2 regions of the Amycolatopsis sp. NPDC059021 genome follow, and region 1 is predicted to be linked to the other one. Evidence: riboswitches for the same ligand, from Rfam matches in the RefSeq annotation. Region 1 holds a riboswitch; the other holds the start of a gene.
The links. A riboswitch is a leader RNA that binds a small molecule or an ion and turns the genes downstream of it on or off. The one in region 1 is predicted to bind S-adenosylhomocysteine.
Positions count from the first base shown of each region.

Region 1 (14,940 bases):
CCAGCGCGCACCACGGAACGGCCAGCGCCGCCGGAAACCGTTCGGCGGCAAGGGGTTCCGCCCACATGTAGGCGTTGCCGAGGCACGACAGCAGCAGGAACGCGCGTTCGCGTTCGCCGGGGCCGTCGAGGTCGCCGGGCGCGAGTTCCGGCAGGGCGTCGACGGCGCCGCGCAGCCTGCCGGTCATGATCAGCGGGCCGAGGTCGCGGGCGATCCGCTCCCACGGCCGGTAGCGCGGCGCCAGCGCGGGCACCGGATCGGTACCGGGCACGAACCCGCGTTCGGCGTCGATGCCGTAGGACGCGAGGTCCCGCCCGACGGGCCGCGTGATCGTCTCGGTCATCTCGGTCCTTTCGTGGTCCTCCGCCGTCCACCTCAGCATCACCGCCGCACCGCCGCCGGGGGAACGGGCACCGGCACACTCTCGGGCGATATGGCAGTGTGATCGGCACAGTCCGGTCCGGATACTGGGAAACCGCTGGCCGGGGCCCGAAACGAGGAGAGCCGTGTCCACACCGCGCGACGTCGCAGCGCATCCGACCGCGGCCGAAATCGTCGACGCGCTGGGCCGTTCGGTGCTGCGGCTCGTCGTCGACGGGGGCGGCGGGCGGGCGATCCGCGAGGTGGCCATCCACGATCCGGCCGGCCCGTCCCGGCCGGGCAGCCTGCTGCTGGCCCCCGGCGTCACCGCCGAAGACCTGCCGGAACTGCTCGACGCCGTGGCCACGGCCGATCATCCGGCGATCGTCTGCCGGGCCCCGGTCCCGGCGGGCGCCGCGTTGCTCCGGGCGGCCCGCGAGCACGGCACGACGGTGCTCGAACTCGCCGCGGGCGCCGACTGGACCCGGCTGGCGGACGACGTGCGGGCCGTCGCCGCCGCGTGGTCGCCCGCCCGGCCGGACACCGCGGACGGACCGCCCGCCGACGACCTGTTCGCCTTGCTGGACGCGGCTTCCGTGCTCCTGGACGCGCCGATCGTGCTGGAGGACACCGCGCTCGCGGTGCTCGCGTGGTCGGGCAGGCAGGACGAGGCCGATCAGGAACGGGTGACCGGGATCCTCGAACGGCGTGCCCCGGGCTGGCTCGTCGACGCGCTGGAGGCCCGCGGCGATTTCGCGCGGCTGGCGGCGTCGGACGAGCCGTTGTTCCTCGGGCCGGCGTCGTCGCAGGCGAAGCCGAGGATGGCGGTCGCCGTGCGCTTCGGCGGCGAACTCCTCGGCTACCTCTGGGCCACGACCACCGGGGAACCGTTCGGGCCCGAACGCAGTGCCGACTTCACCGCCGTCGCCGGGGCGGTCGCGGCCTTTCTGCGCAGGCACGGCAAGGGAGACCGGCCCGCCACTCCCGACCTCGTCTCCGCGCTCCTGCACGGCGACGACCCGGACGAAGCCGCCCAGCGGCTCGGCGTCCGGAACGCGAAGCTGACCGTACTGGTGGCGCGGTCGGCAGCCGCGGTGGAGCCGGACGAATCCTGGGCGGAACGCCGCCGCGTGCTCGACCCGCTGACGTTGCACCTGGCGATCGGCCATCCCCGCGCGGTCACCACGTTCGACGGCAACGCCGCCTACGCGCTGCTGCCGTGGCCGTCCTCGATGACCGCGGCCGCCGCGGTCGCCGGGACGAAACGGCTCGCCGAAGGATTCGCGCGCCGGGCCGGCCGCGGCGGTGACCTCGTGCTGGCCGTCGGGAGCGTCGCCTCGTCGCCCGACGAGGTGGCCGCCGCGAAGGAGGAGGCCGACCTCGTCCTGCGTGCGCTGGCGGACCATCCGGCCGCGCCCGAGGTCGCCACGTTCACCGACATCCAGGCGACGTTCGCGCTGTCGGCCTCCGCGCGGGCGCTGGCCCGCGCCGGGCACCGCCTGCGCGGCCCGGTCGACGTGCTCGCCGGGCACGACGCCGAACAGCGCACGGAACTCGTGCCGACGCTCCGGGCCTACCTGGATCTCTTCGGGGACGTCAAACGCGCGGCGGACCGCGTTCACGTGCACCCCAACACCTTCCGGAACCGGTTGCACCGCATCCGCGAACTCACCGGCTTCGACGTCACGGATCCCGAGACGCGTTTCCTTGCCGAACTCGAGTTCCGCCTCCGGGATCTGCGGCCGCGGTGAGCTTTCCCGGCAAGGGAATCTTTACTTTTGCGCTGCCGCGCGTTAGACATGGACAGGTATTGGTCCAAACCATTCATGATGTGGTTGTTCAGGAAGGTCACCGCATGAAACTCACCTGGGGGCGCGCGCGAAGGGCCGCGATCGCGCTCGGCGCGGCCGTGGCGACGGCGTTGTCGCTGGCACCGGCGGCCGCGAGCGCGGACGCGCAGGCAGACGCCGAAGCGGCGTCGCGCAAGCCGGTGCTCGAAGCGTTCTGGGGCGGTTCCCCCTCGGCCGATCAGGTGCCGTGGGAGATGGTCAACACCATCAGCTACTTCTTCGCCTCGCCGGCGGGCGGGCACTGCGACAAGCCGAACGACAAGCAGCGCAAGGACATCCTGAGCCTGCAGGCGGTGAAACGCGCCCATCCCGGGCTGACCGTGCTGGTCTCCATCGGGGGCTGGGCCGCGCCGGGCTTCAGCGCGGGCGCGGCGACGGCCGAAAGCCGCCGCGCGTTCGTGTCGTCGTGCGTTGACAACTGGGTGCGGTCGTTCCCGGCCGGCCTGGTGGACGGCCTCGACGTCGACTGGGAGTTCCCGGTCTACGGCGGTCTGCCCGAGATCGGTTCTTCGCCCGCGGACAAGGAAAACCTGAATCACCTGCTGGTCGAGTTCCGGCAGCAGCTGAACAGCTACGCCCGCGAGGCGGGGCGGCGCCAGCCCATGAAGCTGTCGATCGACATCCCGGCGGGCCGCCGCCAGGACGACGGTACCGGCAAGAACGTCGGCGCCCCGTACGACCAGTCGAAGAGCTTCGACCTCAGGACCATCGGCAGGCTCGTCGACATCTTCAACCTGATGACCTACGACCTGTGCACCGGGTACGCGACGGTCTCGTGCTTCAACGACCCGCTGGTGAAGCGCCCGGACGATCCCAATGACCGGTACAACAACGACACCGGCGCGCTGGAGTACATGAAGGCGCACGGGGTGCCGGAGCACAAGATCGTGCTGGGCGTGCCGTTCTACGGCCGCTCGTTCACCGTCACCTCCGCCGCGAACGGTGGTCTGTACCAGCCCTACACGGCCACCGAGTTCCTCAACTACAAGGATCTCGTCGGCCCGAAGTGGATCGGCAACCCCGACTTCGTCCAGGGCTGGGACCCGATCGTCCGCTCGCCGTACCTGTGGAACGCGAAGACGAAGACCTGGGTCAACTACGCGAACCCGCGCTCGATCCAGGACCGGTCCCGGTTCGCCAGGAACAACGGCCTCAAGGGCATGATGATGTGGGAGATCGGCCTCGACGACCCGCAGCACAGCCTCCTCGCCGCGATGACCGGCCCCTGGCTCGACCGCTAGCGGCAAGTCCGTGAAGGCCTCCTTCACAGCCCTCAGCGCTGTGAAGGAGGCCTTCACGGCACTCGCCCGCTACGGCAGCGACTACATAGTCACGCGAGATCTCCGCCCAATCACGCGAGTTCCGCCCCCAAACACGCGAGATCGCCCGCTGATCACGCGACCCCACTCCGCCGAATGGCCGACCCACCGCCCGCGACGTCCATTGTGGACGTTACGGGCCGGTGCGACGAACGTCGTGTCCTCGCCCGTTTTGCGACCTTAGTCGGTACCGTCCCGGCTTCCGGGGGAGTGATGCTTTTTCCCGCTCCGTTCCCCTGTGCGGCCTTCTCGCCGCGGAATCGAGATGGAAAATGCGTCTGATCAGACTCGGGCTCGCCGTGGCCGGTGCTGCCCTCGCTCTCGCCGGAGTCGCCACCCCGGTCGCCGCCGCGGCGAGCGACCCCGCCGCCATGGAGCCGATGATCATCGGCGGCAGCCGGGCCACCAGCGGCCCCTGGGCCGCCCGGCTGTTCGTCAACGGCAGGCAGACCTGCACGTCGACCATCATCGCGCCGCAGTACATCCTGACCGCCAAGCACTGCGTGGCCGGTTCCGGGACCTACACGTTCCGGATCGGCAGCCTCGACCAGACCTCCGGTGGCACCATGGCCACCGGCTCCACCATCACCCGGAGCCCCTCGGCCGACCTCGCGATCGTGAAGCTGACCAGCTCGGTGAGCGCCACCTACTCGCCACTCGGCCAGTCCTCCGACGTGCGGGTCGGGCAGTCCGTCCAGGTGTACGGCTGGGGCGCCACCAGCCGCTGCGGCCAGGAGATCAACTGCCAGTCGCAGTATCTCAAGTACGCCAACGTAAGCGTCACCTCGGTTTCGTGCTCCGACTACGCCGGCGGCGTGGCGGTCTGCGCCCGCCGTGGTGACGGCATCACCGCGGGCGGCGACTCCGGTGGCCCGATGTTCGCCTCCGGCAAGCAGGTCGGCGTCGCCTCCACCAGCGACCGCTCCTCCACCACCGCCTACACCAACATCACCCGCTACCGCGACTGGATCCGGTCCGTCGCGGGCGTCTGATTCTCCGACGTCGGTCCGTGAAGGCCTCCTTCACAGCCTTGAGCGCTGTGATGGAGGCCTTCACGGCCTTCCGGATCCACAGTGGACAGACGCCGAGAACGGCGCGCCGTCGCCGAAGACCGCGTCGGCGAAGCGCTCGCCGATCCGCCGGTGGGAAGCGGTGTCCGGATGGAGCCGGTCCGGCAACGGCAACTCGGCGAAGTCCGCTTCGCCGTACAGCGTGAGTCCGTCGAGGTAGTGCAGGTTCGGGTCTTCGGCCGCCCGTTCCCCGACGACACGGGCGAGTTCGTCGCGGATGTAGGTGAGCGTCAGCCGCCCGGAACGGTCGCCGGGATCGCCGGTGGCCCGGAAAACGAGCGTCTCGCCGTCGAAGTCCACGGCGCCGGGGCCGGGCGTGTCCTCGTGGATGGGGCACAGGATCGGGGACACCACCAGTAGCGGGGTGGCCGGATGCCCGTCCCGGATGGTGTCGAGGAAACCGTGGACCGCGGGGGAGAACGCGCGCGGGCGCAGCAGATCGGCGTTGACCAGGTTGATGCCGATCTTGAGGCTGATCAGGTCCGCGGGCGCGTCGCGGATGGCGCGCGCGGTGAACGGATCGAGGAGCGCGTTGCCCCGCAGGCTCAGGTTGACCAGGTCGACGCCGGCGCGGGCGGCGGCGATCGAGGGCCAGGCCGCGGTCGGGCCGTCGGCGTTGGCACCGTGGCTGATCGAACTGCCGTGGTGCAGCCACGTCCGGCGGCCGCGATCGGGAACCAGCTCGACCGGCGCGTCGGTGCGCAACGCGATCAGCTCGGTGATCTCGTTGTGCGGCAACCAGATTTCGACGTCCTTCAGGTGCCCCGGCAGGCCCGCGAACCGGGCCGTTCCCGGCTCCCCGGGACGGGTGACCGCGGACCGGGTGGCCATGTCGAGGACGTGGACGTTGCCGCCGGGCACCGTCGCCACGCCCGCCGGGCGGCCGTCGACGAGGAGGTCGTACCGGCCCTCCGGCGGCGCGGGCATCCCCTGGTAGCTGCTTTTCGTGGGCAGTACGTCCAGTTCGACGGCGGTGGCCCTGGTGCGGAAGACCAGCCGCACACCGGTGGGCTGGGCCGCCACCATCGCCAGATACCCGTCGGGAAAGCGCTTCCTCGCCGACGCCGGCAACCGGTGTGGCAGCACGCCGTGTCCGGTGCGCTCCAGTTCGAGCGCACCGGACACGAGGCCGGCGCCGATCGGGGTGGTGATCCAGCCGGTCATGCGGTGACCTTGGCCAGGAACGCGGCGAGCTTCGTCTTGGCCCGGTCGATCTGCTCCTCCAGCGTCAGGGATTCGCGGATCCGCTCACCGGACGCGACCTTCTTCTTGCCGCGCAGGTAGAGCGAACACGCCAGATCGGTGCAGAAGTACGATCCGACCGAGTTGCCCTGCTGGCCTTCCTTGCCCGTCTTGCGCGCCGTCATCAGCGAAACGCCGCCGCCCGAATGCGTGGTCAGGCACAGCGAGCAGAGGTTGCTCCTGGCGATCCCGGCGGGCGGGGTGGCCCGGCGCAGCGCGACACCGACCAACTCGTCGCCGGACTCGGTGACCAGGTAGGCGCGGTCCGGCGCGGCGGGGTCCCGCCAGCCGAGGAAGTCCAGATCGTCCCACGGCCAGGTGGCGAGATCCCGGGGCACGGCCAGCCGCTTCGCCTCGCCCTTGCTGCAGTTGACGAACGACGCGCGGATCTCGCGCTCGGTAACGGGTCTCATGCTGGCAAGCTAACCCTTCCTAGGATCCCTAGGCAAATGGTTTAATGCTCTAGGGAACGAAAGGGTGACGCATGGCACGTGCGGGGGTGACCGCCGAACGCCTGACCAGGGCGGCGGCGGACCTGGCCGACGAGATCGGCTTCGAGAACGTGACCGTCTCCGCGCTCGCGCGCGGTTTCGGTGTGAAGGACGCGAGCCTGTACTCGCACATCAGGAACGCGCGGGACCTGAAGACACGAGTGGCGGCACTGGCGCTGAACGAGCTGGCCGACAAGGCCGCCGACGCGCTGGCGGGGCGTGCGGGAAAAGCGGCGCTCGTGGCGTTCGCGAACGCCTACCGCGACTACGCGAAGAAGCATCCGGGGAGATACGCCGCGATGCAGTACGACCTCGACGAGAAGTCGGCGGACCCTGCCGCCGCGCGCAGGCACGCGGAGCTGACCCGGGCGATCCTGCGCGGCTACGCGCTTTCCGAGCCCGACCAGACGGACGCGGTGCGGCTGCTGCACAGCACGTTCCACGGTTACGTGAGCTTGGAGCGCGCGGGCGGGTTCCGGCACACCTCGCGCGGGGCGGACGCGTCGTGGACGCGGGCTCTGGACGCCCTCGACGCCGTCCTCGAAAACTGGCCGTCCCCGTGACCGGCCTCAGTGCGTTCGCGCGACGGACCGGAGGTCATCGTGGGCGCGCACATAAGCGGCGACCCGGATCCGCAGCCCGCGGAGATGGGGCAGGGAAATGGCGAAGGCGCGGCCGGGCCGGTAACCGGGGTCGGCGCCCGCCTGCCCGCACGGACCGCTGATGTACACGAATTCGTCGTCGACGTCGTACCAGGGCTCCGACCACAGTTCGGTGTCGTCGGCGCCGGAATCGGCCTGGCAGGCCCTGGCGTGCCAGTAGTTCGGCGACCGCATCGCCTCGGCCAGCGCCACGGCGAATCCGGGGAGGTCGGCCTCCGGCATGGCGAGACCGTGCCCGCTCCACACGCGGGGCAGGCGGTATTCGGGATGGGCTTGGTCGGCCTCCGGGGCACGGCGGAAGGTCACGGCGTTGCCGGCGACCTCGGCGATCCAGGGGTACATCGCCCGGGTGGAAATCACGAACATGGCAGGTTTCACTCCGTTCGGCAGCGGGGGCACGGCGTGAAACTGTCCGCCGGATTTTTCGGGGGAAATCGGCGGCAGCATCGTCGCTAGAGGGGGAGAGCTACAAGTCTTCTATTCTGCCGTGCGCACGGTGGTCACGGGAAGTACTCCCAGTACTCGGATGATCGCTCCGTGTTCGCCGCGACACCGGCCGTCCACGAGGAGCCCGGTTCGCAAAGGATGGGAAGGTTGGCGCGCAACTTGCGCCGCCCACTACCCTGGGTACCGAGCCGAGAGGCGCTGCAACGGGCGAAGGCCCGCCACGCTCGGCTCGCACCATCATCCGCAAGGGCGCCTCCCTGTAACGGGAGGTGGGCTGTGGCCGCGACGGGCGAGACGGCATTGCGGGAGCTTCTGGACCAGCGCGTGGTGGTGCTGGACGGCGCGTGGGGCACGATGCTCCAGAACGCGGGGCTGACCCCGGCCGACTACCGCGGCGACCGCTTCACCGAGCACCCCAAGGACGTCACCGGCGACCCGGACCTGCTCAATCTCACCCGGCCGGACGTGGTCCTCGACGTGCACCGCCAGTATCTCGCCGCGGGTGCGGACGTCACCACCACCAACACCTTCACCGCCACCAGCATCGGCCAGGCCGACTACGGGCTGGAATCGCTGGTCCGCGAGATGAACCTGCGCGCCGCCGAGCTGGCGCGCCAGGCCGCGGACGAGTTCGGCGGCCGGTTCGTCGCCGGGTCGATCGGGCCGCTCAACGTCACGCTTTCCTTGTCCCCGAAAGTGGAAGACCCCGCGTACCGGGCAGTGTCCTTCGACGAGGTGTACGCCGCGTACGCCGAGCAGATCCAGGCGCTGGCCGACGGCGGTGTCGACCTGCTGCTCGTCGAGACCATCTTCGACACGCTCAACGCGAAGGCGGCGATCGCGGCCGCCCGCGAGGTCGCCCCGCACCTGCCGCTGTGGATCTCCGTGACGATCGTCGACCTGAGCGGGCGCACGCTGTCCGGGCAGACCGTCGAGGCGTTCTGGCGCTCGATCGAGCACGCCGCGCCGCTGGTCGTCGGCGTGAACTGCTCGCTGGGCGCCGAGGAGATGCGGCCGCACATCGCCGAACTGTCCCGGCTCGCGGGCACCTACACCGCCTGTCACCCGAACGCGGGCCTGCCGAACGCGTTCGGCGGCTACGACCAGACGCCGGAGGAGACCGGAAGGCTGCTCGGCGACTTCGCCGCGTCCGGGATGGCGAACATCGTGGGCGGCTGCTGCGGCACCACCCCGGACCACATCGCCGAGATCGCGAAGGCGGTGCGCGGCGCGGCTCCCCGGCCGGTGCCGGTGCCGGCCGCGCGGACCCGGTTCAGCGGCCTCGAACCGTGGGAGATCGGCGAGGACACCGGGTTCGCGATGATCGGGGAGCGGACCAACGTCACCGGCTCGGCGCGGTTCCGCAAGCTCATCGAGGCGGGCGATCACCAGGCCGCCGTGGACGTCGCGCTGGAGCAGGTCCGTGGCGGCGCCAACGTGCTCGACGTCAACATGGACGCCGATCTGCTCGACAGCGAGCAGGCGATGACCACGTTCCTGAACCTGATCGCGACCGAGCCCGAGGTGGCCCGTATCCCGATCATGATCGACAGTTCCAAGTGGACGGTCCTGGAAGCCGGGCTCAAATGCGTGCAGGGCAAGGGAATCGTCAACTCGATCAGCCTGAAGGAGGGCGAGGAGCAGTTCCTGGAGCACGCGCGGCGCGTCCGTGACTACGGCGCGGGCGTGGTGGTCATGGCCTTCGACGAGCGGGGCCAGGCCGACACCGCCGACCGCAAGGTCGAGATCTGCGCCCGTGCCTACGATCTGCTCACCCAGCGGGCCGGGTTCGCGGGCGAGGACATCATCTTCGACCCGAACGTGCTCGCGGTCGCCACCGGCATCTCCGAGCACAACGGCTACGCCAAGGCGTTCATCGACGCGCTGCCGCGGATCAAGGAGCGGTGTCCCGGCGCGCACACGAGCGGCGGCATCTCGAACCTGTCGTTCTCCTTCCGCGGCAACAACGTCGTGCGCGAGGCGATGCACTCCGCGTTCCTCTTCCACGCCGTGAAGGCCGGGCTGGACATGGGCATCGTCAACGCCGGGCAGCTCGCGGTGTACCAGGACATTCCCGCCGACCTGCTCGAACTCGTCGAGGACGTGCTGTTCGACCGGCGGCCGGACGCCACCGACAGGCTGGTCTCCTTCGCCGAGACGGTCAGCGGGCGGGGTACCCGCCGCGAGGTGGACCTGTCGTGGCGCGAGGCGCCGGTGGCGGAGCGGCTCTCGCACGCGCTCGTGCACGGCATCGTCGACTTCATCGAGGAGGACACCGAGGAAGCCCGGCAGGCCATGGCGCGCCCCCTCGAAGTGATCGAAGGCCCGCTCATGGACGGGATGAAGATCGTCGGCGACCTGTTCGGCTCGGGCAAGATGTTCCTGCCGCAGGTGGTCAAGAGCGCGCGCGTGATGAAGCGTTCCGTCGCCTACCTCGAGCCGTTCATGGAGGAGGAGAAGGAACAGGCCCGGCTCGCGGGCAACGTCGTTTCCGGGCACGGCAACGGAAAGATCGTGCTCGCGACGGTGAAGGGCGACGTGCACGACATCGGCAAGAACATCGTCGGCGTCGTGCTGGGCTGCAACAACTACGAGGTCATCGACCTCGGGGTGATGGTCCCGGCCGGGAAGATCCTCGACACCGCGATCGCCGAGGGCGCCGACGCGGTCGGGCTGTCCGGGCTGATCACCCCGTCCCTGGACGAAATGGTCAACGTGGCCACGGAAATGGCGCGGCGCGGGCTGAAACTGCCGCTGCTGATCGGCGGCGCCACTACCTCGCGGCAGCACACCGCCGTGCGGATCGCCCCGGCCTACGACGGGACGACGGTGCACGTGCTCGACGCGTCGCGCGTGGTGGGTGTCGTCTCGGATCTGCTCGACCCCGAGCGGGCCGAGGCGCTCGCGGTGGCCAACCGCGACGAGCAGGAACGCCTGCGCGAGCAGCACGCGAACCGGCAACAGCGCCCCCTGCTGACCCTGGAACAGGCGCGCGCGAATCCCGAGCGCGTCTCGTTCGACGACGTCCCGACGCCCGCGTTCACCGGGCTGCGGGTCGTCCGGCCCGGCCTGGCCGAACTGCGCGAGATGATCGACTGGCAGTTCTTCTTCCTGGCCTGGGAACTGAAGGGCAAGTACCCGGCCATCCTGGACCAGCCGGTCGCCCGTGAGCTGTACGACGAAGCGAACGTTCTGCTCGACGAGATCGTCGAAAAGGAGCTTTTCCGGGCCGAGGGCGCCTATGCCTTCTGGCCCGCGCAAGCCAAGGGCGACGACATCCTGCTCGAGAACGGCGTCGAGTTCCCGATGTTGCGTCAGCAGACCGAAAAGCCCACGGGCAGGCCGAACCGCTGCCTCGCGGACTACGTCGCGCCCGAGGGCGATCACCTCGGCGGCTTCGCGGTGGCCATCCACGGCGCCGAAGACCTCGCCGCCGGCTACGAGGCCGAGCACGACGACTACCGCGCGATCATGGTGAAAGCGCTGGCGGATCGCCTCGCGGAAGCGTTCGCCGAGTACCTCCACCTGAAGGCCCGCCGCGACTGGTTCGAGCCCGGCGCCGAACCCGCGCTCGAAGACCTGCACGCCGAGCGGTTCCGCGGCATCCGCCCGGCGCTGGGCTACCCGGCGAGCCCCGACCACAGCCTCAAGCGGCAGCTGTTCGACCTGCTCGACGCCGAATCGATCGGGATGGGCCTGACGACGTCGTTCGCGATGACCCCGGCGGCCAGCGTCAGCGGGCTGATCTTCGCGCATCCGGATTCGCGCTATTTCACCGTGGGACGGCTCGGCCGCGACCAGATCGAGGACTACGCGCGGCGGCGCGGTCTCGACGTTGCCGAGATCGAGCACTGGCTGCGGCCCAACCTCGCCTACGAACCCGAGGGCGGCGTGAGCTGATCCGCGGCGTCACCCGATAACGAGCCGCACGCCATCATGCGCTTCCGAGGCCGGGATAACGCGTGAACCCCGGTGAGAGATCGTCAGAACATAGGAAGGTAGTCCATCCGGTACGTCGCGCACGGCGAAGCTCAGTACACACCCCGTGACGAACGGCGCCGCGGGGAGTCCTGCGAGCGGTGCCGACATGGTCGTCACCGCGGTGAGAGTGGTGCCCAGTGAACCGGTCGCCAGGATCTGCCCGGTTCCGTTCGCGACCACCACGGCGGTGCCCGGAGTCAGGTCGGAGAAGCCACCTCCGCCGCGGCACGATGTTCCGTCGTAACCGATCGAGCCGGCCAGATTGTTGTTGATGGTCACCGAACCGCGGAGCGTGAAGGTCGCCGGGGCTGGCTGACCACCAGCCGACGACGCATGAGGCCGTTTGACTACGGCGATGTAAACGGCGAGACCGCTGAGAAGCGCGGCCACGACCACGGCGAGCACAGCGAAGCTTTTGAGTGACATGGGTCTGTTCCTTTGCCGATCGCACAGTCGTCGGCATGAGCGCTGAACCCGTTACATGGTCCTGGTAGTCGCGTAGGCGTATCAGGAGGTTGCGGGAGACCGGTTTCGCCGAAGTGCGCCACCGGCGTTCCCCGTAGTTGCCGGACGAGGCATTCGGCGAATTCGTCCGGCTCGCTGGCGACCGGGGCGAGGACACCGGCGACCCAGCCGGTCGAGACCGGCAGGCCCAGCATGTCAGCGAGAAGCCGGGCGGTCCGCGCGGCCGGAATGTGCTGATACGTCGGCAGATAGACCGCCAGTGCGGTCACGTTCGGCCCGTAGCACGCTGACGTGTTTGCGTCTTCCGCTCCCGGCCCGTGCGCGCGATCTTGATCACCGAGCCACACAAACCACCCCTGGCCCTGGTCAGCACCGACCTGACCACTCCCACCGCCACCATCATCGAACGCTACGCCTCGCGATGGTCCGTCGAGGTCGCCTTCGCCGACGCCAAGCACACCACTGGTGCCGGAGAGGCCCGCAACCGCACCGAAAAAGCCGTCCAGCGCACCGCTCCGCTCGCCATGATCGCCCAGAGTCTCGTCATCATCTGGTACCACCTCGCCGGCCACTCACCCCTCGTCACAGCAGAACACCGAGCCCGCGCACCCTGGTACACAACGAAAAACACCCCAGCTACCACGACATGGTCACCAAACTCCGCCGCGTCCTCATTGCAGCCCAATATCGTGCCGACCCGACCCAACCACCAAATCCACGCCATCCACCTTGTCTGGGGAAAACACCCGCATAACCGCGAGAGTCGAAAGCACTTAGTTCACCCATTCGTGTCGCACATATGTTCTATCCGGCGCGGTATGATGGTGGTGTGTCCGGGAATCTGTCCACTCTGGAACCGCCGCAGGAGCTGTGGCGGCAATCCGGTCGTGAACTCGCCGACGAGGTGCGTACCCGACTGGAGTCCTTGTGGCGCCTGGACGCCGAACTCGGCCACTACCTCGCGGAGATCGACTCACGCGGCGCGTCCAAACTGTACGGGTACGGCTCCACCGCGGCGTGGTTCGCGCATGTGGGGCGGATGTCGCGTGGTGACGCCAAAAAGTATCTCGATCGGGCCCACGGGTTGAATCCCGGCCGTAACATCGACGGTACCGAACTCCCCGCGGTGGCGCCAGCAACCGGCGCCGCCGCACTCGACGGCGAGATCGGCCCGCACCACAGCGACCGTATTCTCCAGTTCCTGAAGAAGGTACCGAGCTTTGTGTCCGAAGAGGACAGAAGCAAGGCCGAGAAGATCCTTGTCGAACTGGCCCGCCACGCGACACCTCAGGAAGTGGTGAAGGCCGCTGACGAGTTGCTGGCGCGGATGGACCAGGACGGGAAGCCACCGAAGGACCCGGATCCGCCGGAACGGAAGCCGGAACTACGGGTACGACAGCGGAAAGACGGCTGGTTCGACATCGACGGACAGCTCGACCCCATCACCGGAACCCGGCTGAGCACCCTCCTCGACCCCCTGGCCCCACCCCGGCCTGCCGGGGAGGACAAGTGGCCGGACCTGCGGTCACCTTCCCAGCGGTACGGGGAAGCCTTCGGCGAGGCCGTCGCGATGCTCGCGAACGTGCCGGACGTGCCCGGCGGCGACCGCGCCCAGCTCCTGGTCACGGTGACCCTGGAGGATCTGAAGTCCAAGCTGGGCACCGCCTGCCTGGACATGGTCTCGCAGATCTCCGCCACCGAAGCCCGCATGCTCGCCTGCGACAGCCAGATCATCCCCGCAGTCCTCGGCACCAAGGGCGAACCCCTTGATCTCGGCAGAGCCAAGCGATTGGTCACCCCCGCACTACGCAAAGCGCTGATCATCCGGGACGGCGGCTGCGCTTTCCCGGGCTGTCATCGCAAGCCTCGGCATTGCGACGCCCACCATTTGCTCGAGTGGATGAACGGCGGACTCACCGTCCTCCGGAATCTCGTGCTGCTCTGCGGCGCACATCACCGACTCTTGCACAAAGCCGACTGGTCGGTCCGCATCGCCGAGGACGGACTCCCGGAGTTCATTCCGCCAGATTACGTGGATCCGTTACGCACACCCAGACGCAACATCCTCCACCTACCCATCACCGCATAGGTAGCTCTTTCCCACCATCCCCATTGAGGTTTTTCTCAGTGGGGATGGTGGGGGGTGTGTTGTGCTGGGTTGAGGCGTGGGCCCCTGGATTTGCGAAGATCAAGCCCGAGGATCCAGAGGACCCCACGTGATCACCCACAATGCCACCCTCAATGTGGCGCACGAGCTGACCCCGTTCCGGCAGGCGGTGCTGGTACTGCGCTGGTTCCGCGACACCATCCCCGGACACCGGCTCGCCACCGACCACAAGATCAGCATCGCCACCGCCTACCGCTACCTGCACGAAGGCATCACCGCCCTGGCCACCCACGCCCCCGACCTACAGCAGATCCTCGCCGACCGTCACACCCCGGGGCGACACGCACGTGATCCTGGACGGCACCCTCATCCACACCGACCGCGTCACGGCCACCACCACCAAAACCAAAGGGAAAACCGCGGCCAGACCGTGCACCTGTGGTACTCCGGCAAACACCGCGCCTTCGGCGGCAACATCCCATTCCTGACCACCCCCGACGGGTCCCCCCCCCTCTGGATCTCCGACGTCGTGCCCGGCTCCCGCAACGACCTCGGCGCCGCCCGCCACCTCAACAGCACCGACCCACTCTGCGCCACCGCCCGCCACGGCCTGAAACCCCGGCCGCCAAGGCCAGCCACCCCCCGCACACCGACAACCTGCACCACACCCGCCTACGCGCCCTCAGCGAACGCGCCATCTCCACCCTCACAACACGCTGGAAAACCCTTACCCACCACGAACACACAACCCCAATCTGCCATTCGCGACATCGCCCACCTGCCCGGACGCCGGTGGCGGGGGTGCCGCGCTGCGGCCCTGGGCGTCCCGAACGCTCCGTTCGGGACGTTCATCGTCGGCAACGGAGCGTTCGCGACGCCCGAACGGAAGCTGGGCGATCAGCGGAGGTCAGGACTGCTGTTCGGTCATCCGTAACCACGTGGCGCG
Region 1 covers NZ_JBHYIQ010000059.1:31,760-46,699, reverse strand. Annotated here, with positions in the region: gene ACFWX1_RS29770 (indoleamine 2,3-dioxygenase) at 1-343, opposite strand, end outside; gene ACFWX1_RS29765 (PucR family transcriptional regulator) at 507-2,111, shown strand; gene ACFWX1_RS29760 (glycoside hydrolase family 18 protein) at 2,216-3,451, shown strand; gene ACFWX1_RS29755 (S1 family peptidase) at 3,802-4,521, shown strand; gene ACFWX1_RS29750 (GDSL-type esterase/lipase family protein) at 4,582-5,763, opposite strand; gene ACFWX1_RS29745 (FBP domain-containing protein) at 5,760-6,254, opposite strand; gene ACFWX1_RS29740 (TetR/AcrR family transcriptional regulator) at 6,326-6,895, shown strand; gene ACFWX1_RS29735 (hypothetical protein) at 6,902-7,360, opposite strand; S-adenosyl-L-homocysteine riboswitch at 7,626-7,703, shown strand; gene metH (methionine synthase) at 7,718-11,341, shown strand; gene ACFWX1_RS29725 (hypothetical protein) at 11,351-11,848, opposite strand; gene ACFWX1_RS29720 (transposase) at 11,770-12,234, opposite strand; gene ACFWX1_RS29715 (hypothetical protein) at 12,297-12,437, opposite strand; gene ACFWX1_RS29710 (DUF222 domain-containing protein) at 12,717-13,976, shown strand; gene ACFWX1_RS29705 (hypothetical protein) at 14,104-14,928, shown strand; gene ACFWX1_RS29700 (GNAT family N-acetyltransferase) at 14,902-14,940, opposite strand, start outside.

Region 2 (14,940 bases), on a different contig from region 1:
GCGCGCTGCACCAGCGTGGTGGTCAGCCTCGCCTGGATCAGCGAGAAGAACGACGCGATGACGAACAGGCCCAGCACGATCAGCAGCACCTGGCCGACCCTGCTGAAGTCGATCGGCGCGCCGGGTACGAAGTCGACGCCGCTGAGCATGTCGGCCTTGGTGGTTTCGCCGTGGGCCCGCAGCCCGGCGATCACCGCTTCCTTGCTGAGACCGGCCGGCATGTCGTGGCCGAGCACGCCCGCGAAGATGAGGTCGGTGGCCTTGCCGAGCACCTTCGGCCCGATCACGGTCATCGCGACGCTCAGCGCGCCGAGCACGAGGACCCCGACGAGCGCCGCGCGCTGCGGCTGCAACAGGCGCAGCAGCCGGGCGAAGGAACCCTTGAAATCCAATGCCTTCTCCGGCGGCATACCGCCGGACATGAACCTGCCGGGCCCGCTCTGGCTGGGCCCTGTCCCGGGCGCGCTCCCGTGCGTCCGCGCCGCGGCCGGCCGCTCGCCCGCCTCGGTCTTGGCAGTCTCCGAGGAGTCGGTAGTACTCATGCGATGGCCTCGCTTCGCGAGACAGTGTCTAATCCCTTTTGGCGCATGATGTCGATGATTCGCTCGCAAGCGTCGCTCATGCCGCCTCCTGTTCGGTCAGCTGCGACAGCACGATCTCCCGATAGGTTTCGTTGCCGTCCATGAGTTCGTGGTGGGTTCCGGTGCCGACGACCCGGCCTTCGTCGAGCACGATGATGCGGTCGGCGCCCCGGATCGTGCTGACCCGCTGCGCGACGATGACGACGGTGGCTTCCGCGGTCTCGGCCGCCAGCGCCCGGCGCAGCGCGGCGTCGGTGGCGTAGTCGAGCGCGGAGAACGAGTCGTCGAAGAGATAGATCTCGGGCTTGTGCACGAGCATCCGGGCGATCGCCAGCCGCTGGCGCTGACCGCCGGAGACGTTGGTGCCGCCCTGCGCGATCGGCGTGTCCAGCCCCTCCGGCTTCTGCTCGACGAAATCCTTGGCCTGCGCGACTTCCAGCGCGTGCCACAGTTCCTCGTCGGTGGCGTCCGGATTGCCGTACCGCAGATTGCTCGCGATCGTGCCCGCGAACAGATACGGCTTCTGCGGGACGAATCCCACGATGGAGGCCAGTACCGCCGGATCGAGGTCGCGGACGTCGACGCCGTCGACCTTCACGGTGCCCGCGGTGGCGTCCATCAGCCGGGGGATCAGGTTGAGCAGCGTCGTCTTCCCGGTGCCGGTGCTGCCGATCACCGCCGTCGTCTCACCGGGACGGCCGATCAGCGAGATGTCGCACAGCACCGGCTTTTCCGCGCCGGGGTACCGGAATTCCACCCCGGTCAGTTCGAGGTGACCGTGCACGGCACCGGGCCGGATCGGCGTGACCGGCAGGCGCACGCTCGGCTCGGTGTCCAGCACCTCGGAGATCCGCTCGGCGCTGACCTCCGCGCGTGGCACCATCATGAACATGAAGGTGGCCATCATGACCGCCATCAGGATCTGCATCAGATAGGACAGGAACGCGGTGAGCGCGCCGACCTGCATGCTGCCCGAGTCGATGCGCTGCCCGCCGAACCACAGCACGGCGACGCTGGACGCGTTCATCACCAGCATCACGATCGGGAACATCAGCGCCATCAGCCTGCCGACCCGCAGCGACACGGTCAGCAGATCGTCGTTGGCCTTCGCGAAGCGCTCGCGTTCGTGGGTGTCGCGGACGAACGCGCGGATCACCCGGATACCCATGATCTGCTCGCGCAGGACCTGGTTGATCCGGTCCAGCCGTTCCTGCATGAGCCGGAAGGCGGGCCGCATCTTCGCCACGATGACGCTGACCGCGATGGCCAGCACCGGGACGATGACCAGCAGCAACGAGGACAGCGTGACGTCCTGGTTGAGCGCCATGATGATGCCACCGACACACATGATCGGCGCGGACAGCATCATCGTCAGCGTCATCAGCGTCAGCATCTGCACCTGCTGGACGTCGTTCGTGGTGCGCGTGATCAGCGACGGCGTGCCGAACTGGCCGACCTCGCGGGCGGAGAAGTCCTGCACCCGGTGGAAGACCGCGGACCGGACGTCCCTGCCGAGCGCCATCGCGGTGCGCGCGCCGAAGTAGACCGCGCCCAGCGAGGCGGCGATCTGGACCAGCGAGACCAGCAGCATCACGCCGCCGACGCCCAGGATGTAGCCGATGTTCCCGTCGACCACGCCGTGGTCGATGATGTCGGCGTTGAGCGTGGGCAGGTAGAGCCCGGCCAGCGTCTGGATGAGCTGAAGCAGTGCGACCAGCCACAGGACGCCCTGATACGGGCGCAGATGACTGCGCAGGAGCTTGATCAGCACAACGGTGACTCCCCCCAGTGGTGGTGTTGTCGTTCGGGTCGTTCTAAGAGGACAGTGCGGTGGTGCTTTCCCGGTCGGTGGTCCGGCGGCCGGAAGTGGTGGTGAGCGTGGGAAAACCCGCCGACAGTTCCGCCAGGAGCCGGGTCAGCGTCGGCAGGAACAGTTGCTGGTCCGACGTGAACCATTCGACGAAGGCGAGCCGGACCGCGCTTTCCACCGCCCCGGCCAGCAGACGGGCGTACAACTCGTCCTCGGCGTCGGCGTCGGCCCGTTCGATGATGGCGTCGGCGAGAAGGCGTTCGACCGTGTGGTGTGCCTTGAGGAACTCTCCTCGCAGCGCGGCGTGCCCCATCAGCGCGCGGACCCGGGAAACATAGGCCCGATCGGGTTCGCCGTCACGCGAATATTGCTCGAGCACCGCGCCGGTGATCGCCTCCCACAGCGGTTCCTCCGCCGGACGCGCCAGCAGCGCGTCGCGGACCCGGTGCTGGCGCGCGACGACGAACTCGCAGACGGCCTCCTCCTTGCACGAGAAGTAGTTGTTGAACGTGCGCGGGGAGACGCCCACTTCGGCCGCGATGTCCTCGACCTTCACCTGGTCCAGACCGCGCTCGACCGCGAGGCGCAGCGCCGCTTCGCTCAGCGCGCGACGGGCCGCCTGCTTCTTGCGTTCGCGCAGGCCGGGCTGCGACCGGGATTCGGATGGCATGCGGCGAGCGTAGCCAAAAGTTGCGTGCCGCGCAAAAATCTGCGCGACACGCACGAATCGGGCAGGCTTTCGGGCGGTTCTCCGGTCGCGGTGGGCACGCTGGAAGAAGGCTGACACCCTCCGCCGGACTGTCGCGGGTGGGCGTTTCGGGTTACGGTTGTTACGTAGCGTGAGTACGGGTTCTGCGATCGGCGGAGGTGCGGGCATGCGGGCGATGTGGAAGGGCTCGGTGTCGTTCGGGCTGGTCAGCATCCCGATCCAGCTGTACGCGGCCACCGAGAACAAGAACGTCTCCCTGCGGCAGGTGCACGAGGCCGACGGCGGGCGGATCCAGTACAAGCGGTTCTGCACGGTGGACGGGCAGGAGGTGCCCTACGCCGAGATCGCCAAGGGCTACGAGCTGCCCGACGGCGAGATGGTGGTGCTCACCGACGCCGACATGGCCGATCTGCCGCTGCCCACCCAGCGCATGATCGACGTCCTCGAATTCGTGCCGATGGAGTCCATCGACCCGATCCAGTTCGACAAGACCTATTACCTGGAGCCGCAGAAGAACGCGGTGAAGCCGTACGTCGTCCTGCGTGACGCGCTGCAGAAGGCGAGTCACGTGGCCATCGCGAAGGTCGCCGTCCGGCAGCGGGAGAGCCTGGCCGTGCTCCGCGTGCACGACGACGTCCTGGTGATGACCACGATGCTGTGGCCCGACGAGGTCCGCACCCCGGATTTCCCGTTCCTGCACGAGGATCTCCCGCAGGTGCGCGCGCAGGAGATCACCATGGCGGGGTCGCTCATCGACTCGCTGTCGGAACCGGTCTTCGAGGCGGAGAAGTACTCGGACAGCTACCGCGAAGCGCTCGAATCGATGATCGAGGCGAAGGTCGCGGGGAACGAGACCGCGAAACCCGGCCCGGTCGCGGCGAAGGCCGACGTGGTCGATCTGATGTCGGCGTTGCAGGCGAGCGTGAACGCGGCGAAGAAGTCGCGCAAACCCGCCCCCGCGCGGAAACCCGCGGTGCGCAAGGCGTCCGGAAAGTCCGAAGCGGAGCCGAAAACCGCGAAGAAGCCCGCCGCGTCGCGGGCACGCCGTTCCCCGAAGAGCGCCTGACACCGTCGTGTCGTCCGCCTGGGTACGCGTGTCGTCCGAAGTGGACTCCGGAAGGCTGTCCGGCCGCTGAACGCCGCCCGGGATGCCCCCGTGCGGGCCGTCCGTGCGGGGCGAAGCGCTGACCAGGGTGTTCACGGGGAGTGCCGGACCGGTGACGGCGACACGCCGTGCGTATGCCAGACTCTGGCCTCCCCGGGTGGTACCAAGAAGCAGTCGGGTCGAATCGAGCAAGATCGCGGAAGCCCGCAGGACACGGAAGGCGGAACAGCATCATGGACTGTGCGTCCTGTACCGCCGGTATCGACCACTGTCACGGCACACTGGTCGTGCATCCGGACGGCGGATTCGCCGAATGCACGGACGACGGCTGCACCGATGACGATCGCGTGCGGCACGCCCTGATCATCGACTGCCACACCCTCGACGCGGCCTGCGGCTGCGTTGTCGAACAGCACACGGAAATCGTGCTGTCCCAAGCATCCTGAGCCTCCCGCCATCGAGGGGCGCTCCCCGCGCGGGGCGCCCCTCGATGCTGTCGCGGCCGGATCCCGGGCGGGGTAAACGATTTCGGTGCCCCGCGCCGACAGCCTGCCGCGGGGGAGCATCCGCTGTGTCCCTTGTGGTCCGACGAGGCCGAATTCCTTACCCGATCGTGTAAGTCCGCGTGTACACCGCCTCGGCGATGTGCTACCACTAACGGGGTCCTTCGGCTCTCCCTCCCCCTCGGAGCCGGAGGACCCTTTAATTTCCGGCGGGCCACTGGACCCGATAGGTCAGTGTGGGCTGTATTGTTCAGCGCGTGGTGACCTGTGAGACCCGAGAGGCCGCGCTGACCCGCGTCGGCCGCGCACTGGCCGATCCGACGCGCTGCCGCATCCTGACGGCGTTGCTGGACGGGCCCCGCTATCCCGGCAGGCTGGCCGCCGAATTGGAGCTGAGCCGGTCGAACGTCTCCAACCACCTGTCCTGCCTGCGGGGCTGCGGGCTCGTGGTGGCGAGCTACGAGGGCCGTTCGGTGCGGTACGAACTCGCCGACGCGCATCTGGCCCGCGCGCTGCGTGAACTCGTCCAGGTCGTGCTCGCCGTCGAGCCCGCCGACGACTGTGCCGACGAGGACCGCGTCGGGAGTGACGCGTGATCCCCGCGCCCGCCGGAGGCTGCCCGGACGGGTGCTGCGCGGGGGAGTCCCGCGTACTCACCGTGGACCGCCGGGCGGTGCTCGTCCGCCGGATCCGGCTGCTCGTGGCGGCGACGATCGGCTACAACGTCGTCGAGGCGATGGTCGCGCTGATCGCCGGATCGCGGGCGTCTTCGGCGGCGCTGATCGGTTTCGGGCTCGACTCGGTGGTCGAGGTGGCGTCTGCCACCGCAGTCGCCTGGCAGTTCTCCGGACGGGACCCGGAAGCGCGGGAACGCTTGGCGCTCAAGGTGATCGCGTTGTCCTTCTTCGGGCTCGCCTGCTACGTCACCGTGGACGCGGTCCGGACGTTCGCCGGGGCGGGGGAGGCCCGGCCGTCGGTCACCGGGATCGTGCTGGCCGCCGTCTCGCTCGCGGTGATGCCGCTGCTTTCGGCCGCGCAACGCCGTGCGGGCCGCGAACTCGGTTCCGCGAGCGCGGTCGCCGATTCCCGGCAGACACTGCTCTGCACCGGGCTTTCCGGCGTGCTGCTGGCCGGTCTGCTGCTGAATGGGCTGTTCGGCTGGTGGTGGGCGGATCCGGTGGTCGCGCTGGCGATCGCCGTCGTCGCGGTCAGGGAGGGCAGGACCGCCTGGCGCGGCGAGCACTGCTGCTGACCCGGTGCCGAGCGCCACGATGGGGGCGCTCGGCACCGGGTAGTGCGCGGGGCGCGGGTCAGTACCAGTGCGCGCGGCCGCCGATCTGCCGCCCGGTCGCGCCGAGCACGGCCAGTGCGGCGCCGGCCACCGCGAGGATGATGCCGATCGTCCAGAGCACCTGGATGCCGGTCACGAATCCCACGACCAGCAGGATCACACCGAGGATGATCACGTCGTCACGCTCCTTCTCCTCACTGCCCGCCCGGGAAGGGGTCCCGGACGGGCGCGTGGAAGGAGGGTTTCCGCCGCACCGCAAGGGAAACGCGCCGTTCGGAGCAGCCGGTGCGGCATTCGGCGCAATCTCGCTCAGTACCGGTAGTGCTCCAGCTTGTACGGGCCTTCGACGTCGACACCGATGTAGTCGGCCTGCTCCTTGGTGAGCTTGGTCAGCTTCACGCCGAGCGCGTCGAGGTGCAGCCGCGCGACCTTCTCGTCGAGCTGCTTCGGCAGGCGGTGCACCTCGGTGCTGTACTGGCCCGGCTTGCTGAACAGCTCGATCTGCGCGATCGCCTGGTTGGTGAAGGAGTTCGACATCACGAACGACGGGTGACCGGTGGCGTTGCCGAGGTTCATCAGCCTGCCCTCGGACAGCACGATGATCGCGTGCCCGTCAGGGAAGCGCCATTCGTGCACCTGCGGTTTGATCTCGGTCTTGACGATGCCCGGGATCTTCGCCAGCCCGGCCATGTCGATCTCGTTGTCGAAGTGCCCGACGTTGGCGACGATCGCGTTGTGCTTCATCCGGGCCAGCTGGTCGGCCATGATGATGTTGAAGTTGCCGGTGGTGGTGATGAAGATGTCACCGCGTTCGAGGACGTCGTCCAGTTCGACGACGTCGAGGCCGTCCATGGACGCCTGGAGCGCGCAGATCGGGTCGATCTCGGTGACCGCGACACGCGCGCCCTGTCCGCGCAACGCCTCCACCGCGCCCTTGCCGACGTCGCCGTAGCCGCACACGACGACCTGCTTGCCGCCGATCATGACGTCGGTGGCGCGGTTGAGCCCGTCGACGAGCGAGTGCCGGATCCCGTACTTGTTGTCGAACTTGGACTTCGTGACCGAGTCGTTGACGTTCATCGCGGGGAACAGGAGCTCACCGTCGCGTGCCAGCTTGTAGAGCCGCTTGACGCCGTTGGTGGTTTCCTCGGTGACACCGCGGATTTCGGCGGCCATGCGGGTGAACCGCTGCCCGTCGGCGGCCAGGCTTTCGGCCAGCGTGCGCAGGATGATCCGGTACTCCTCGGGTTCGTCGTCGCCGGCCTGGGGGACCGCGCCCGCCGCCTCGAACTCGACTCCCTTGTGGACCAGCAGTGTCGCGTCACCGCCGTCGTCGAGGATCATGTTCGGCGTCTTCCCGCCGGGGAACCGGAAAAGCTGGTCGGTGCACCACCAGTACTCGTCGAGCGTCTCGCCCTTCCAGGCGAACACCGAAGTCCCTTGTGGACGGTCCGGGGTGCCGTCGGGCCCGACGACGACGGCCGCGGCGGCCTCGTCCTGGGTCGAGAAGATGTTGCACGAAACCCACCGGACCTCGGCGCCGAGCGCCACCAGCGTCTCGATCAGCACCGCGGTCTGCACCGTCATGTGCAGCGAACCCGCGATCCGGGCGCCCTTGAGCGGCTGCGCGGCGGCGTACTCCTCGCGGATGGCCATCAGGCCGGGCATCTCGTGTTCCGCGAGCCGCAGCTGGATCCGGCCGGCCCCGGCCAGTGCCAGATCCGCGACGGCGAAGTCGATTCCGTTGATCTCCCGCAGTTTCTCGCTCATTTCTCGCTCTCTTCTCGGCTGGACAAGGGCAGGAGGAATCAGGGCATTCCCGCGCAGGACGGAAATGCCCGCTCAGGGGCGGGTCAGTGCTTTTCTTGTCTCGAATGCACGAAGGCGCCTCCTGAGTTCAGGAGGCGCCCTTGGGAGTCGTGATCGTGGGCCGAGCGTGGCGGAAAGAATTCCGTCGCAGCGCCTCTCGGCCCGGAAACCAGAGTGGCAAAGCCGCCGGGGAGTGTCAAGCCAGCGTCGTCTCGACCAGATCGCGGCCGAGGTCGCCCTCCCCGCCGCCGGGCATCGCGAGCTTCGCCGAGCGGTACCAGGTCGCGTCCGCCTCCGGATGGGGCCCGACCACGCCGACCCGGCCCTTCCCGTGGGCGACGACGACCGCGGCCGGGGTTCCGGTGTCGTAGGTGGCGAGCACGTTCGCGCCCGAACCGGGGCGCAGCTTGAACTCCGGGCCGTCCTGGAAGTACACCGTCCGGTCCCGGCCGCGCCAGGACACCGTCACCACGGTGTCCTGCGTGGTGCGCACGCTGGCCTTGCGGGAGGCGATGTACTGGTCGGTGTCGCCGGGCAGCAGGTTGAACCCCGGGGTGGCCCCGGCGAGGTAACCGCCGAGGCAGAAGCCCACGTAGCGGCCGCCGTCGGCGACCCAGCCACGGATGTCGTCGGCGTAGCGGCGCATCTTCCGCCAGCCGTCGTCCAGGCTGCCGCCTCCGGGCTGCGCGTAGAGGACGGCCTTGTCGAGCGAGGCACGGGTGAGTGGTGTCGCTTCGCCCGGCCCGCAGTACTCGACTCGCAACGGCGTGGTGGTGCCCCGCAGCAACGTCGCGACGGCCTCGGCGCAGCCCTCGCAGGCGGCCGGGCCGCGGTAGACGAGGGCGAGCGGACGGTCGTCGGACGTGAAGCCGGCGACCCCGGCCCAGCCGAGCCCGCCGGCGGCCACGACGGCACCGGCGCCGATGAGCAGAGTCCGTCTTCGCACGGCCACCTCCACAGGGGACAGTGCGTCAAGGCTAGCCGCGCGGTGGTGAGTCCGTGGTGTGCTGAAGGCCTCTTCCGGTGCACCCCGGCCGCGCCGGATCCAGGCCGGTCAAAGGAGATACGCGCCGCGCCAGATCCGTTCGGACCGCCCGCCGATGAGCCCCGCGTCCCGCAGGAACGGCACGATCTTCTCGGCCATCCACCGGCGGGTCTCGCGGAAGTGCGGATTGGCCAGCGCGGCGGCCCGGCCCTCCCGGGGATCGATCCCGACGCTGCGATAGACGCGCGGGTCGACGAGGGTGTCGACGACGCCGTAGGAGACCAGGGCGGTGCGGGCGCGATGCCAGCGAAGGCCGGAACGGGACAGCCGCGGCACCGTCCGCAGCACCTCCTCCTTCGCGAACCGGACGTGGCGGGCCTCTTCGACCACGTGGATCCGGTTCACCGCGCGGATCAGCGGCTGGATGCCGTCGTCGTCCATCATGGACCGCTGCAGCCGGTCGGTGGTCTCCTCGGCCACCAGCACCGCGGCGAACATCGACGGCCCGGCGGCGGTGGCGGCGAAGACCTTGCCCAGCCTGCGCACGATCTCGGGAACGCCGTAGCGGGGCACGCCGAGCCGTTCGGCCGTCCGCGCGAACATCACCGAATGCCGGGTCTCGTCCCCGATCTCGGTGAGCGCGTACTGCGCGTGCTCGGTGCGGGCGTCGAGGTTGTAGACGTAGCGGGCGAGCAGCTGCATCAGCACGATCTCGAACCACAGCCCGACGCTCATGATGCTGGAGATCTCGTGCTTGGACAGTTCGATGCGCTGCTCCGGCGTCAGCCTGTCCCACAGCGGCGTGCCGTACAGCGAAACTCGTTCCAGTGGCATGAACGCCTTGCCGTCGACGAGCGGGGCGTCCCAGTCGATGTCGACGTACGGGTCGTACGAGTTCTTCACCGAGCTTTTCAGCAGGCGCGCGGCGGTGACATCCCGATCCTGGGGCTGGATCTCGACGGCCATGGCGATCTCCAAGTATGGGGTACGCGACGTACTAGGTACCTCCGCAGCGTACACCCGTCCCGGGGCCGGTGAGTAGGCTTGTCCCATGGCTGTGCCCGCCGCGAACACCAGGAAGCCCGTCCCGAAGCCCGCCGCGAACAAGGTCGACGGACGGGCGGCCCGCTGGGCGGGGCAGCAGGAGCGGCGGCGGGCCGAGTTCGTCGAGGCGGCGCTCGAGGCGATCGCCGAACACGGCCCCGGCGTGTCGACGGAGCAGATCGCCGAGCGCGCCGGCGTCGCCCGCACGCGGCTGTACCGGCATTTCGCCGACGCGTCCGACCTGCAGCGCGCCATCGCCCAGCGCGCCGCCGAGCTGGTGACCGCCGAACTGGCACCGCTGTGGCGCCCCCAGGGCTCACCGCGGGAGATGATCGCCGCCGCCATCGGCACCCATCTGCGCTGGCTCACCGAGCACGCCCAGTTGCACCGCTACCTGCTGCGGACGGTGCGCAGCAGCGGGGAAACCGGCGCGCTGCCCGACATCCGCTCCGCGATCGCGCTGCACCTGAGCAAGCTCTTCGCCGGGTACCTCGCGGCGTTCGGGCTCGACACCGCCCCGGCGGACACGGTCGCCTTCGGCCTGGTCGGGTACGTCGAATCGGCCACCACCCGGTGGCTCGACCATCCGGGTGAACTGACCAAGGCCGAGCTGTCCGAGCAGCTGTCCGGCACGATCTGGGCGATGCTCGACCACACGTTGCGCACCCGCGGCGTCGAACTCGACCCCGACCAGCCGCTGCCGCTGCCCGACGGGATGGATTAAGCGCCTTCGCCGAGTTCCGCGCGCAGTCCGGCCACCAGGACGCGCAGCCCGAACTCGAAGCGCGCGTCGAAGTCGAGGAACCGGCCGACCGTCGTGGCCGAGAGGCGGGGGTAGGTCGTGGTGTCCAGCGCCGCGGTGAGCGTTTCGGTTTCGGTGCCGCTCGCGCCCTGCTGTTCGAGCGTCTCGCCGAGGATGAAGCTGAAGATCGTGGTGAGTGCCCAGAGCGCGGTTTCCTCGCCGAAGCCCGCGGCCTCGAGCATCGCCAGCGTGCGGTCGGCGACGGACATCGTGTGCTGCTTCGTCACGTAGCTGCCGCCGACGATGCGGGCCCCGTCCCGCTGCGCCAGCAGGACCTCGCGGAATTCCCGGGCGAGCGCCGCGATGTTCTCCGCCCACTCGTCGCTCTCGAAGCGGAGCCTGCCGGACAGATCGGCCGTGATCGTTTCGGCCATCTCGTCGAGCAGGGCCTGCTTGCCGTCGAACAGGCGATAGATCGTCGGAAGCTGCACGCCGAGGCCGGTGGCGAGCTTGCGCATGGTCAGCGCGTCCAGCCCGTCGGTGCCGACCAGTGCGAGCGCGGCGCGCGCCACCGTCTCCGCCCGTACCCGGGCCTTGCTCCTCGTCTCCGCTCCAGCGGCGCTCGTTGACACGTTAACGATGATATCACTACATTGGAATTCACGAGCGATAACGTTGTTAACGTAATTTTTGGAGTGGTCATGACGAGTGTGGCTCCGGTGCGGGCACGCACCGAAGAGACCGGGCTGGCGATGGTCGTGCGCCAGCTGCGCTGGGAGGCCATCGGCGTGGTCTCGGTCGAGCTGTGTGCCGCGGACGGGCGCGAGCTGCCGCCGTGGCGTCCCGGCGCGCACCTCGAACTGGTGCTGCCGACGGGGATTTCCCGGCAGTACTCGCTGTGCGGATCGCCCGGGGACAGGTCCTGCTATCGCATCGGCGTGTTGCGCGAGCGGAACAGCCGGGGCGGATCGGAGTACGTGCACGCGTTCCTCCGTCCCGGCCAGCCGGTGCGCGTGCGCGGGCCGCGGGACAACTTCGGTTTCGGCCCCGCGGCGGCGTATCTGTTCGTGGCGGGCGGGATCGGGATCACGCCGATCCTCCCGATGGTGGCCGAAGCCGAGGCCGGGGGAGTGCCGTGGCAACTCGTGTACGGCGGCCGGGCCGCGGATTCGATGGCGTTTCTCGGCGAACTCCGGCCTTACGGGGACCGGGTGCGGCTCTACCCGGGAGACCGGGCGGGCCGGATCCCGCTGGGCGAGTGGCTCGGCCGGCCGCGGCCCGGCACGGAGATCTACGTGTGCGGCCCGGAACGGCTGCTGACCGCGGTCGAGGAGGGCGCCGCGCACTGGGGTCCCGATGTCGTGCACGCGGAGCGGTTCAAGGCCCGTCCCAAACCGGCGCGACCGAACACCGCGATCGAGGTGCGGTGCGCCCGGTCGGACCGGACGGTGACCGTCCCCGCCGACCGCAGCGTGCTCGGTGTGCTGGAGGAGGAAGGCCTGCCGGTGACCGGGTCCTGCCGGGAAGGCATCTGCGGCATCTGTGAAACCCGGGTGCTCGACGGCGAACCCGATCACCGCGACGACATCCTCTCCGGGGACGACCGCGTCTCCGGCGACGTGATGTACCCGTGCGTGTCGCGGGCGCTCGGCCAGCGGCTGGTCCTCGACCTCTGACGAAACCCAGTAGCGATAAGGAGAATTGCGATGAGTGCCGACCTCGACAGCGCTCCCGTTCGTACGGCGGCCGACGACTACCGGCCCATCGACATGGCCAGGGTGCGGGAGATCATCGGTCACCCGGCCCCGTTCATCGCGGAGAAGAAGGAACCGTGCCTCGGCGAGTTCGCCATGCGGTTCATCGCGCACAGCACGTTCTTCGTCCTCGCCAGTTCCGACGAGGCCGGGCACCTGGACACCAGCCCGAAAGGCGATCCGCCGGGCGCGGTGCGCGTCCTGGACCCGTGGACACTGGCCATCCCGGACCGGCCAGGCAACAAGTCCGCGGACACCTTCGAGAACCTCGCCCGCAATCCGGGTGTCGGCATGGTGTTCCTGGTCCCGGGGCTGCGCGAAACCCTGCGTGTCAACGGCGACGCGTTCGTCACCGACGACCCCGGGCTGCTGGAGCGGCTCGGCGCCGACGGCAAACCCGCCGTACTGGCCACGATCGTGCGGGTGCGCGAGGTGTTCGGCCAGTGCGGCAAGGCGTTGATCCGCGCGAAGCTCTGGGAGGGTGACAAGCGTGGTCTGGCCGACGCGGTGACGGTGGGCGGCACCTTCAGTTCGCTGAACGTCGCGGAGAACGCCGGGAAGATGGAGCGCGTCCTCGGCGAGCAGGCCCGTGGGCTGGACGGGCTCCTCGAACACGCCTACCGCACCGAGCTCTACTGACCAGCTAATCGGTCACGACAGGGAACTCGGCGCGGACGCCGAGCAGCCGCACCGGTTTGGTGAGCTCGAACATCGCCAGCACCGTCCCGGCCGCGCGCTCGATCTCGGCGGCGTCGGCGGTCGGCTCGGGCAGGGTGACGCTGTGCGTGTGGGTCAGGAACGGGGCGAAGCGCACCTTGACCGCGACGCGCGCGGCCGGTCTGCCCTCTTCGGACACGTCCTCGGCGACACGCTGGGCCAGCGTGGCCACCTCGGCCGCCACGGCGCCGGGGTCGGTCAGGTTCTGCTGGAAGGTGGTTTCGCGGCTGCGGGACTTGGCCACCCACGGCGTCGCGGTGACCTCGGCGTCGCCGATTCCGCCGGCGAGCAGCCGGTACCACGGGCCGAGCCGGGGGCCAAACCGCGCGGCGAGGTCACCGGGGGAGGCCCCGGCGAGATCCAGCACCGTGTGCAGGCCGGCCTCCGCGAGCTTCTTGGCGGTCTTGCGGCCGATACCCCAGAGCGCGTCGGTGGGGCGCTCGGCCATCACGTCCCACCAGTTCTCCTGCGTGAGCCGGAAAATCCCGGCCGGTTTGCCGAATCCGGTGGCGAGTTTCGCGCGCAGCTTGTTGTCGCCGATCCCGACCGAAGAGGACAGACCGGTCCGCTCGGCGACGGCGCTGCGGACGTCGGCCGCGAGCGTTTCGGGCTCGTCGGTGACCGCGCCGAGGAACGCCTCGTCCCAGCCGAGCACCTCGACGACCACCGGGAACTCGCGCAGCACCGCCATCACCCGCTCCGACACCTCCTCGTACGCGGGCGCGTCGGCCGGCAGGAAAACGGCTTCCGGGCAGCGCTTCGCCGCGGTCCGCAGGGGCATTCCGGACTGGATCCCGAACTCCCGCGCCTCGTACGACGCGGTCGCCACGACGGCCCGCTCGGTCACGTCGCCGGTGCCGCCGACGACCACCGGGCGGCCGCGCAGTTCGGGATGACGCGCGATCTCGACCGCGGCGATGAACTGGTCGAGGTCGAAGTGCAGGACCCAGGCGGTGGCGGACACGCGGTCCAGTGTGCGGGAGCGCCCGCCCCCGGCGCACCCGGAGCCCGGGTCAGCGATGGCGTCGCGCGGCGTAGGCCCAGATCGCGCCGCCCGCGGCCGGGACGGCGTACAGGATGAGCGGGACCGTGGAGGTCAGCACGCCCACGACCGGCAGTACGAGGGCCGCCGCGCCGAGCGCGATCGCCAGGGCCGTCAGCCGCCGCGACGCCGCGGGCTTCGCCGACCGCAGCATCTCCGCGAGCTCCGGATCGGTCGTCTCGAACCAGTGCTCGATCTTGTCCAGCTCGTGGCGGTCGTGACGGCTGAGCATCGCGTAGCCTCCTTCGGCGCCGGACCCGGCAGTCACCTGGGGAATACCCACCCGCGAGGGGAAATAACCGTATAACGCCCTATTCGGCTCGTCGGTCCACAATGGACACTTTCGGGGGTGGTGGGCGGCAGATGCCCGGGGTGTGGATCACTATCGGCTTGACGCGCGCCGAGTCCTCCAGTAGAACTTAGATCGTCAACACGAACTAAGTTCGTCAAGTCGGTTTCCTGACCCTGCCCAGTCGCCTGAGCCGCGTTCGAGAGACCAGTTCTGGAGGTAGGGATGCGAGTTTCCGTCGTCGGTGCCGGCCTGGGAGGTCTGTGCCTGGCGCAGGGTCTGCGTGGTGCCGGGATCGAGGCCGAGGTGTACGAGCGGGACCCGGCGATCACCGCGCGGTTCCAGGGCTACCGGCTCGTGCTGAACCCGGTGGGGTTCGAGGCGCTGCGAAGCTGTCTGCCGCCGCGCCTGCACCCGCTGCTGGACGAGGTGGTCAGTGACGCCTACGTCGAGCGGCTGGCCCTGGACCCGCGGCTGAATGAGATCGGCGAGCTCGGGCCCGCCAAGAGCGGGATCGTGGTCGACCGGCACGTGCTCCGGTGTCTGCTGCTGACCGGGC
Region 2 covers NZ_JBHYIQ010000098.1:1,570-16,509, forward strand. Annotated here, with positions in the region: gene ACFWX1_RS38385 (ABC transporter ATP-binding protein) at 1-542, opposite strand, end outside; gene ACFWX1_RS38390 (ABC transporter ATP-binding protein) at 619-2,352, opposite strand; gene ACFWX1_RS38395 (TetR/AcrR family transcriptional regulator) at 2,396-3,061, opposite strand; gene ACFWX1_RS38400 (Ku protein) at 3,267-4,166, shown strand; gene ACFWX1_RS38405 (hypothetical protein) at 4,439-4,651, shown strand; gene ACFWX1_RS38410 (ArsR/SmtB family transcription factor) at 4,966-5,304, shown strand; gene ACFWX1_RS38415 (cation transporter) at 5,301-5,960, shown strand; gene ACFWX1_RS38420 (hypothetical protein) at 6,019-6,174, opposite strand; gene ahcY (adenosylhomocysteinase) at 6,309-7,769, opposite strand; S-adenosyl-L-homocysteine riboswitch at 7,895-7,973, opposite strand; gene ACFWX1_RS38430 (BPL-N domain-containing protein) at 8,005-8,754, opposite strand; gene ACFWX1_RS38435 (diiron oxygenase) at 8,863-9,759, opposite strand; gene ACFWX1_RS38440 (TetR/AcrR family transcriptional regulator) at 9,845-10,561, shown strand; gene ACFWX1_RS38445 (TetR/AcrR family transcriptional regulator C-terminal domain-containing protein) at 10,558-11,211, opposite strand; gene ACFWX1_RS38450 (PDR/VanB family oxidoreductase) at 11,281-12,255, shown strand; gene ACFWX1_RS38455 (MSMEG_1061 family FMN-dependent PPOX-type flavoprotein) at 12,286-12,972, shown strand; gene ACFWX1_RS38460 (DNA polymerase IV) at 12,977-14,014, opposite strand; gene ACFWX1_RS38465 (DUF3040 domain-containing protein) at 14,064-14,324, opposite strand; gene ACFWX1_RS38470 (FAD-dependent oxidoreductase) at 14,607-14,940, shown strand, end outside.
Region 2: another riboswitch for S-adenosylhomocysteine. It lies ahead of ahcY (adenosylhomocysteinase); the one in region 1 lies ahead of metH (methionine synthase).